3 regions of the Bradyrhizobium sp. USDA 4532 genome follow, and region 3 is predicted to be linked to each of the others. Evidence: predicted binding sites of a transcription regulator. Region 3 holds the regulator's gene; each other region holds the start of a gene.
The links. Region 3 encodes PhoB, which activates phosphate uptake and scavenging genes when phosphate is short. Its sites were predicted from a motif close to TGTCATNNANCTGTCAT; they were not measured.
Positions count from the first base shown of each region.

Region 1 (3,248 bases), 430 kb from region 3:
GCGCAATTGCGCCGCAAGGCTCGCACCTCCAGCGACAAAGGCGTGGCCTTTGCGCGGGGAGGACGGAATGGCTGTCGTGCCGGGATGAGCATCACGCTATCCGCATATTCGCTGTCATGCCCCGCCTTGAGCGGGGCATCCAGTACGCCGCGGCCCATCCACTAAGTTCGGACGTCTCTGCAATACCGGGTCGCCCGGCCGAGCCGGGCAACGACACGCGTGTGATCGGCGAAAGCAGCCCTTCACTTCGCCTTCAGGAACTCGCCGACCTCGAGCAGCACGAACTCGTCGTCATCGGCCTTGTTCGGGTCGCGGCTGGAGGAGAACGGCAGGTTGTTGTCGTTGCCGACGATGATGTGGGTCTCGTCGACCCGGTCGACATTCTCGATGGTGAAGAACGGGAAGGTGTAGACGCCGTCGTTGAGCGGCTTGCGCGCCTTCTTGTTCGGATCGCGGATCTTCATCAGGTCGATATAGGCGATCTTGCGCACCGGCTTGCCGACATTGGCATCGGACAGCTCGATCTTGTAGACGCGCTTGAACTTGGCGAGGTCAGGAAAACAGTTCTCGCCGCGCTGGCCTTGCGGGCAGGCCTTGTCGGCGGTGCCTTCGCCATTGTCGCGCTCGATCACGAGGCCCTGGGCCGGATCGATCATGTTGAAGTCGCCGATCGCATTGCCGTTCTGCTCGAACGCATATTGCCAGTAGCGTCCAGTGAACTTCTCCGCCGCGACGTCGAATTCCAGGATGCGCGAGGCTTCCTTGCCGTCGACCTTCTCCCAATCCTTCTTGTCGGCATCCCACAGCGGCCCCTCGAGCAGGCCGTAAAGGAACTTGCCGTCCTTGGAGGAAGCAAAACCTTCATAGCCCTTGGAGCGGCGCAGGTTGACGTTGGTGTAGCTGGCGCCGGGCGCGCCGGGCGACTGCACCGCCCAGTGATCCGGCGAGCGCACCGGCTTGCCGTCGGCGACGGTCTCGAACACGGCGAGGATCTTGCCGGTCTTGTCGGCCTTGAGGATGTAGGGCCCGAATTCATCGCCGATCCAGAAAATGTCGTTGATGATCTGGAAGCCTTCGGTGTCGAAATCGGCACCGGTCAAATAGCGCTTGGCGGTGTCCTCGTGGACGATGCGGAACGGCACCTTCCTGTCGGGATCGTGCAGGAACACGGTCTCCTGACGCTCGATCTTGCCGCTCGCCCAGTCGATCTTGTGCCGGTTCAGGTACAGCATCGAGTCTGCCGAGTTGTAGCGCGAGCCCATGCCGTTGTCGGTGATCACCCAGAACGAGCCGTCGGGCATCACCTTGATGCCGGAATGGCCCTGCAGCGGCTGGCCTTTGAACGGCAGCGACACGCCGGTCGGCCGCTCGTACGATTTGCCCATCACGGTGCCGATGGCGTCGACGCGCTTGCCGGTGGTGTATTTGCCCGAGGTCTTCATATCATCAGGGGCGTCGGCGGGCGCGTCGATGAAGCTCTCCGCCGGCATCACGGCGTGTCCCGCCAGCGTCGCCGGGAATTCGCCCTCACCCTGCGCGAATGCCGATGTGGCGAGCAGGATCGAGGCGACGGAGCAGAGCAGGGACAGGCGCATGGTTGATCTCCCAAAGGATAAACGATGCGGTGTTCTCCGAGCCGCCTGTTACAGCCGGCTGACAGTTTTGTGAACCGCGGATGTTGCGGCGGGATAAGGCTTGCGGCGTTACGTCGCCTTGCCCGCCGGCTGCATCGTCTGCGGCAGCAGGAACGGCACGCCACCTCCGGTATAGGCGATCGCAGCGTCGATCTCGAAGATCTCGCGCAGCGTCTCGGCCTTCATCGCCGCCGTACGGTCGCCGTCGACGGCAAGCCGGCCGCGGTGCAGCAGCAGGATGCGGTCGGCGAACCGCATCGCGAGGTTGAGGTCGTGCAGGATCGCGATCACCGCGGTGCCGCGGGCGGCGCGCCGCCGGGCCGTTTCGACCAGGTCGATCTGGTGCCGCAGATCGAGGCTCGAGGTCGGCTCGTCCAGCAGCAACAGTCCCGGTCCATGCAGCGCTTCGCCGCAGGCGAGCTGCACCAGCACGCGGGCGAAATGCGCCCGCTGCTGCTCGCCGCCCGACAGCGTCGGCAATTGCCTGAAACGGAAACGCGCGAGCCCGACCTCGTCGAGCGCCGCCTCGACCAGCGCGCGCGCCACCGCGCGCGGGCTTTCGCCGGCGCCCATGCTGACGATTTCCTCGACGGTGAACGGGAAGGTGACGTTGACGTGCTGCGACAGCATCGCGCGGTGCTGCGCCAGCGCGCGCGGGCCGTAAACCTGCAGGTCGCGCTGCCTCAGCCTGATCGCTCCGCGCGACGGGCGCAGGTCGCCCGACAGCATCCGCAGCAGGGTCGATTTGCCGGCGCCGTTGGGACCGACGATCGCGACCATCTCGCCGGCACCGATCTGCAGCGACACCGCATCGACCAGCGTCGCGCCGCCGACCGTCATCGATACCGACTGTGCTTCGAGCAGGGCCGTCATAGCGACACCAGCCCGCGCTGCCGCAGCAGCATGGCGAGGAAGAACGGCGCGCCGATCGCTGCCGTCAGGATGCCGATCGGCATTTCCGCGGGTGCCACGATGGTGCGCGCCACGGTGTCGGCGCCGACCAGGAGGATGGCGCCGAGCAGCGCGGAGGCCGGCAGCAGCAGCCGATGCGCGGGCCCGATCACCAGCCGCAACAGATGCGGCACCACGATGCCGACGAAACCGACCACGCCGCAGACCGAGACCGCGACCCCGGTCATCGCCGACACCAGCACGATCGAGATCCGCTTCAGCCGTTCGACGTCGACGCCGCTGTGGAACGCCTCCGCCTCGCCGAGCACCAGCACGTCGAGCCCGCGCGAGATCGAGAGGCAGGCGGCCAGCGCGACCGCCAGCACCGGCGCCAGCGCCGTGAGCTTGCTCCAGGTCGCACCGCTGAGCGAGCCGAGCAGCCAGAAGGTGATGTCGCGAAGCTGGCGATCGTCGGCGACGAACACCAGAAGGCCGATGCCGGCATTGGCGATCGCGGCGATCGCAAGCCCGGCCAGCAGGAAGATCGCGATCGATGTCCGGCCGCCGCGGCTGGCGATGCCGTAAAGCACGACGGTCGTGATCAGCGAGCCGGCAAAGGCCGCGATCGGCAGCAGCTGGTGTTGCAGGAAGCGCAGGCTTTCGCCGAGATGGCTGTCGGTGAACACGATCGCGGCCGCCGCGGCAAACGCGCCGCCGGAGGAG
Region 1 is NZ_JALJZN010000001.1:7,254,547-7,257,794, forward strand. Features, by position in the region: gene J2R76_RS33385 (esterase-like activity of phytase family protein) at 243-1,595, opposite strand; gene J2R76_RS33390 (heme ABC transporter ATP-binding protein) at 1,704-2,507, opposite strand; gene J2R76_RS33395 (iron ABC transporter permease) at 2,504-3,248, opposite strand, start outside.
Region 1: a site for PhoB is predicted at 1,643-1,659, ahead of J2R76_RS33385 (esterase-like activity of phytase family protein). Genes of this name have one in related genera too.

Region 2 (3,248 bases), 530 kb from region 3:
CCTGAAGCCGCGCCAGACGCTAACGGCCGAGATCGTCTCCGCTGACGGCGGCAAAAAGGATGTCCCGCTGCTCTGCCGGATCGATACGCTGGACGAGCTCGACTACTATCGCAACGGCGGCATCCTGCATTATGTGCTGCGCAAACTCGCGGCCTAAGGCCCCTTTGTTTGAGCATGGTCTGTCCGGAAAACCGTTTCACACTTTTCCGGACCATGCTCCAACGCGGATTTGTGATCGGTGCCTCACTGCTTAGTGAGTAGCGGCTAAAAAGAAGGCGGCCTATGAAAAGGCCGCTTTCTCGCGTTTTGGGGCACGCAAGTTCAGGGACAGACTTCATGCTCCGTACAATTACGGATGGAAATCATCACGACTGGTTCGCAGTATGACAGCGATGATGGCCTATAACTGTATCTCGCGATGGTCCAGCGCCCTTGGTATCTGCGCAATCGTCGCGATCATCCGCCCCGCCCACGCCGATCCGCGTGCCGTCGTCGAACTCTTCACCTCGCAGGGATGCTCGTCCTGTCCGCCCGCGGACAAGATCATCGGTGACCTCGCGAAGGACCCCAACGTCATCGCGCTGAGCATGCCGATCGACTATTGGGACTATCTCGGCTGGAAGGACACGCTGGCCGATTCCCGTTTCAGCGCGCGCCAGAAGGCCTATTCGCATGTTCGCGGCGACCGCGACGTCTACACGCCGCAAGCCGTGATCAATGGCTCCGCGCATGTGATCGGCAGCGATCGCGCCAGTATCGAGGACGCCATCAAGGACACCGAAAGGAGCGGCAGCGTGATGTCGGTGCCCGTGACGATGACGCTGAGCGGAAAGCAGATCAACGTGTCGGTCGCCGCATCGAAGTCGCCGGCCGTGTCGCGCGGCGAGGTCTGGATCTGCTCGATCTCGAAGTCGGTGCCGATCTCGATCGCGCGCGGCGAGAACCGCGGCCGCGAGATCACCTACCACAACGTCGTGCGCAATCTCCTCAAGGTCGGTGACTGGAACGGTTCGTCCGGGAGCTGGACCGTGCCGCTGGAGAACATCACGCGTGACGGTGTCGATGCTGCGGCGGTGTACGTCCAGGACGGCAACCGCGACAAGCCGGGCCCGATGCTCGGCGCTGCCTTCACCTCACTTCACTAGCGCCTCGCTGCGGTAAGGCGCGATGCGCTGGCTTCCGCCGGTCGCACGCATGTTTTCGTGCAGCCGCATGGCGACAAACCTGCATTCAGTGATCTGCCGAAAGGAAGGCGCCGGTGCTTGGCGCGCGCGTCTCGCTTGCGCAGGCCCCAAAACAAAAAGGACCAACTTTCGTTGGCCCAGTGTTGGGATTTGACTCCCCTGCGAACAGGCCCGATCCCGACGGCCCCGGGGGGCTGGGGGCTGAGGAATCCGGAACCGAAAGGACCGGGCCAACGCAGGGTTTCCTTTTCGCAGGGCAGCGGGGCGGGCGATGGGCGGAAGTGGGGCAGCAATATGATTCCGCTAACGTTCCCGTGACTCTGCGGTTTTTCGGACAATCCGCCGCGCGCGGCGGTGGTTAAGGCCCGGTTGCATTGCGATTGGCCCCTTGCGGGCCCGCGCGCTTAGCGCGATCATGTCACTCTCGTGACGATCCCGAAGAGGGGCCTTCGGAACCCGATCGCCACCGAGGTGACAGGAGGCGCTCGATGAGTTTGATCTCGGAGGACACTGATCCGAGCGGGAGTCGTGCCGCGGCGCGCACCGCCGCCGCGACCCCTCAGCCCAATCGCGTGACTTTCAATCGACTTGAACTCAACCGCATTCTCAATCTCTACGGCCGCATGGTCGCCGACGGCGAGTGGCGCGATTATGCGATCGACTTCCTGAAGGATCGGGCCGTGTTCTCGGTGTTCCGGCGCGCGTCGGAAGTGCCGATCTACCGGATCGAGAAGGACCCCCGGCTTGCGCGCAAGCAGGGCATGTACAGCGTGATTTCCGCGACCGGCCTGATCCTGCGCCGCGGCCATGAACTCGAACGCGTGCTGTTCGTGATCGACCGCAAGCTGTCGCTGGTCTAAGCGCGTCAGGTCAGTCTGCTTGCAGCCCGGATGGAGCCAACGGGCCGCGCGAACGCGCTCGATGGCAGGCTCCGCTCAATCCGGGGCCGTTGAAGCCGCGGATGAGCCTGTCCCGGATTTCGCTTGCGCTTCATCCGGGCTACATCACATCTCGCCTCGCCCAAAAGAAAAGCCCCGGCGGAATGGCCGGGGCTTGGATTTGATCGGCTCGCTCGAGGCGCTTAGTCGCGCTGGCCGAGCAGCTGCAGGAGCAGCGTGAACAGGTTGATGAAGTTCAGGTAGAGCGACAGCGCACCAGTGATTGCCGCACGCTCTGCCATCACGCCACCCTGCGAGGCGTAGCCGTAGATGTAGTCGTTCTTCAGCCGCTGGGTGTCCCAGGCGGTGAGGCCCGCGAACACCAGCACGCCGACCACCGACACGATGAACTGCAGCGCCGAGCTCGCCAGGAACAGGTTGACCAGGCTCGCGATGATGATGCCGATCAGACCCATGAACAGGAACGAGCCCATGCCGCTCATGTCACGCTTGGTGGTGTAGCCGTAGAGGCTCAGCGCACCGAACGTTGCCGCGGTGATGAAGAACACGCGCACGATCGAGGTGTGCGTGTACACCAGGAAGATCGACGACAGCGACAGACCCATCAGCGCCGAGAACACCCAGAACAGGAGTTGGGCGGTCGCGGGCTGCAGGCGGTTGATGCCGGCCGAGATGACGAACACCATCGCCAGAGGGGCGAGGATGAACAGCCACTTCAGCGGGCTCACGAACATCGCGTAGCCGAACTGCGTCAGATAGGCGTTGCCGAACTTGGCGACGGCGGCCGACTGGTCGGTCGTCACCGCACCCATGTAGACGCCGAGCGCGGCGAGGCCGGTGATGGCCAGGCCGATGCTCATGTAGTTGTAGATGCGCAGCATGTAGGCGCGCAGACCGGCGTCGACGGCCGCAGCGTCAATGCGCCCGGCGGCCCGGCCGAAAGGAGAAGCGTAGTTGCGGTCTAGGTCCGACATGGTCGAATTCCCGTGGTTGGTCCCGGTGGAGCGCAAGGGATTTGCGGCGCCGGTCGTAAATCTATCTCAGATGGCTCGGTTTGCGGAACATTAATTCCGTGTCATTCAAACCGACTATCCGACCCGATTGGTATGTGGGAAATTAACACATCCGACGCAAGCTTCCACGCGCGGCCGAATGTCGCTCTGCC
Region 2 is NZ_JALJZN010000001.1:6,287,980-6,291,227, forward strand. Features, by position in the region: gene acnA (aconitate hydratase AcnA) at 1-157, shown strand, start outside; gene J2R76_RS29025 (thioredoxin family protein) at 384-1,145, shown strand; gene J2R76_RS29030 (DUF2794 domain-containing protein) at 1,673-2,044, shown strand; gene J2R76_RS29035 (Bax inhibitor-1/YccA family protein) at 2,266-3,057, opposite strand.
Region 2: a site for PhoB is predicted at 1,600-1,616, ahead of J2R76_RS29030 (DUF2794 domain-containing protein). Genes of this name have one in related genera too.

Region 3 (3,248 bases):
GCCACGAAGTGGCCTTCCTGCAATGCGAAACGAGCGCAATCCGGAGCATTCCGGTGCGGTGGAAAAGCCTCATCGCGATGCTTAACTGTGTGGGAACATGTGGACGCACGACCGCGGACTCTTGCGCCAGAGTCACGCCATATTGTAGCGTTTGGCCTGTCGGGTACGACATCTCGTGCGGCGGTACTGGACCCTCTAAGTAGCCTTTGTGTCTCGCGTAAACGTTCGGGCGCAACACCGTGCCCGGCGAGGGCTAAGGGATTCTGGCCGCAGGGATATTTGTCCAGATTGGCTCGCAGCGCCGCTCCAATGATTGGCCGGCGCTACGCGAAGGGAAGAATGCGATGACTGTATTGACCTGGTCCGACGATCGCGTCGAGCAGCTGAAGAAGCTCTGGGAGTCCGGCCTGTCGGCCAGCCAGATCGCGGCGGAACTTGGCAATGTGACGCGAAACGCCGTGATCGGCAAAGTGCATCGGCTCGGCCTCTCCGGCCGCGCCAAGGCACCCTCCACGGCCGCGCCGCGGCAGCGCAAGGCCCGCCCCGCCCAGCACATGATGCGGGTGGCGCGCCCGGTCTCGCGCGGCAACACCGCGCTGGCGCACGCCTTCGAGGCCGAGATGGAGCCCGATCCGATCTCCTACGACAATGTGGTGCCGATGAGCCAGCGGCTGTCGCTGCTCGAGCTCAACGAGGCCACCTGTCACTGGCCGGTCGGCGATCCCTCGAGCCCGGAATTCTTCTTCTGCGGCGGCAAAGCGCTCGGCGGCCTGCCCTATTGCGCGCATCACTCGCGCGTCGCCTACCAGCCCGCCGCCGATCGCCGCCGGCCGTCGGCGAAACCGCAGATCAAGTGAGCACTCGGGAAAACGACGGAAGACCTCAAAGACAAATCCCCGCGAAAGCGGGGATTTTTTTGTGTGACCCAGCCCGGCTATATCACCAGCGTCGTCCCGGCGCAGGCCGGGACCCATAACCACGAATGGGTGTTGTTAGAAAGCCGTCTGGCCGCGTGCCGATTGCGCTGGCCGCAGCGTATGGGTCCCGGGTTTCGCCGGGACGACGCCGTGTTGCGGTTTATGAATGCCGCATGGCCGTTACGGCTGCGGCTCGGCCTTGGCAAAGCGGTCGTCGAGCGCGTAGCCGGCGCCGCGCACAGTGCGGATCGGATCCTGCTCGCGGCCCGGATTGAGCAGCTTGCGCAGGCGGCCGATATGCACGTCGACGGTGCGCTCATCGATGTAGATGTCGCGGCCCCAGACGCTGTCGAGCAATTGCTCGCGGCTGAACACGCGGCCGGGATGCTCAAGGAAGAATTCGAGCAGGCGATACTCGGTCGGCCCGAGATCGATCGGACGGCCCGAGCGCGCCACGCGGCGCTTCTCGCGGTCGAGCTCGATGTCGCCGTAGGTCAGCACGGTCGCAAGCCGCTCCGGGCTGGCGCGGCGCAACAGGCCCTTCACCCGCGCCAGCAGCTCCGGCACCGAGAACGGCTTGACGATGTAATCGTCCGCGCCGGTGGCAAGCCCGCGCACGCGCTCGCTTTCCTCGCCGCGCGCGGTCAGCATGATGATCGGAAGCTGCTTGGTCTCGGGCCGCGCCCGCAGGCGGCGGCACAGTTCGATGCCGGACAGGCCCGGCAGCATCCAGTCCAGCACCACGAGGTCGGGAACGCGCTCCTTCAGCCTTGTATCCGCATCGTCGCCGCGCCCCACCGTCTCGACATCGTAGCCTTCCGCATCGAGATTGTAGCGCAACAGCGTCGTCAGCGCTTCCTCGTCTTCGACTACCAGAATGCGTGCGCTCATCGGTTTAAGTTCTTTCTCTGTGGTGATCCGTTGCCCAGACGCAAACCGAAACGCTTACTTCCTTGAGCATAGTCCCCGCGGAAACGATTTGTCGCGAGGATCATCCAGTTTCGCTCTTGCCGGTTCCGTGCTTGCCGATCATGCCTCAGTTGCCCGGCACCGTGGTGGCAAAAGTGGTCATGTCGCCCTTCGGGCGCTTGTCGGTGATCTGCTGGCCCTCGATCATGTAGAACACGGTCTCGGCGATATTGGTGGCGTGATCGCCGATCCGCTCGATGTTCTTGGCGCAGAACATCAGATGGATGCAGAACGAGATGTTGCGCGGATCTTCCATCATGTAGGTGAGCAGTTCGCGGAACAGCGAGGTGCAGATCGCATCGACCTCCTCGTCGCCCTTCCAGACGTTCATCGCCGCCGGCAGGTCGTGCGCGGCATAGGCGTCGAGCACCGACTTGACCTGCGACAGCACGAGGTCGGTCATGTGCTCGAGGCCGCGGATCAGCTTCAGCGGCTGGAAATCGCTCTCCAGCGCCGCGACGCGCTTGCCCATGTTCTTGGCGAGGTCGCCGATCCGCTCGAGGTCGGTGGCGACGCGCATCGCGCTGACGATCTCACGCAGATCGATCGCCATCGGCTGGCGGCGGGCGATCGTCAGCACCGCCCGCTCTTCGATGTTGCGCTGCAGATTGTCGATCTCGATGTCGGCGGCGACCACGCGCTTGCCGAGCGCGACGTCGCGACGGATCAGCGCGTCGACCGACTCGGTAATCATCCGTTCGACCAGGCCGCCCATCTCGGCGACCAGGCGAGTCAACTCCTGCAGGTCGCTGTCGAATGCCTTGGCGGTATGTTCAGAAGCCATCGCTTGTCTCCCTCAACCATGATCCCGGGGATCATGGTTTCGTGTCCTGAATTTTAGCATGACCTGATCGGAAAACCGGTTTCCACTTTTCCGGATCATGCGCCGGTCAACCGAACCGGCCGGTGATGTAGTCCTGGGTGCGCCGATCGCTCGGTGAGGTGAATATCTTGTTGGTGTCGTCGAACTCGATCAGCTCGCCGAGATACATGAAGGCGGTCTTATCGGAGACGCGCGCCGCCTGCTGCATGTTGTGGGTGACGATCGCGATCGTGTAGTCCTCGGAGAGCTCCTGGATCAGCTCCTCGACCTTGGCGGTCGAGATCGGGTCGAGCGCCGAGCACGGCTCGTCGAACAGGATCACCTCGGGACGCACCGCCACGGTGCGCGCGATGCACAGGCGCTGCTGCTGGCCGCCGGAGAGCGACAGGCCGGAGGCGTTCAGCTTGTCCTTGACCTCGTTCCACAGCGCGCCGCCGCGCAGCGCCTTCTCGACCCGGTCGTCCATCTCGGACTTCGAGATCTTCTCATAGAGGCGGATGCCGAAGGCGATGTTCTCGTAGATCGTCATCGGGAACGGC
Region 3 is NZ_JALJZN010000001.1:6,821,855-6,825,102, reverse strand. Features, by position in the region: gene J2R76_RS31360 (GcrA family cell cycle regulator) at 345-857, shown strand; gene phoB (phosphate regulon transcriptional regulator PhoB) at 1,098-1,808, opposite strand; gene phoU (phosphate signaling complex protein PhoU) at 1,954-2,670, opposite strand; gene pstB (phosphate ABC transporter ATP-binding protein PstB) at 2,777-3,248, opposite strand, start outside.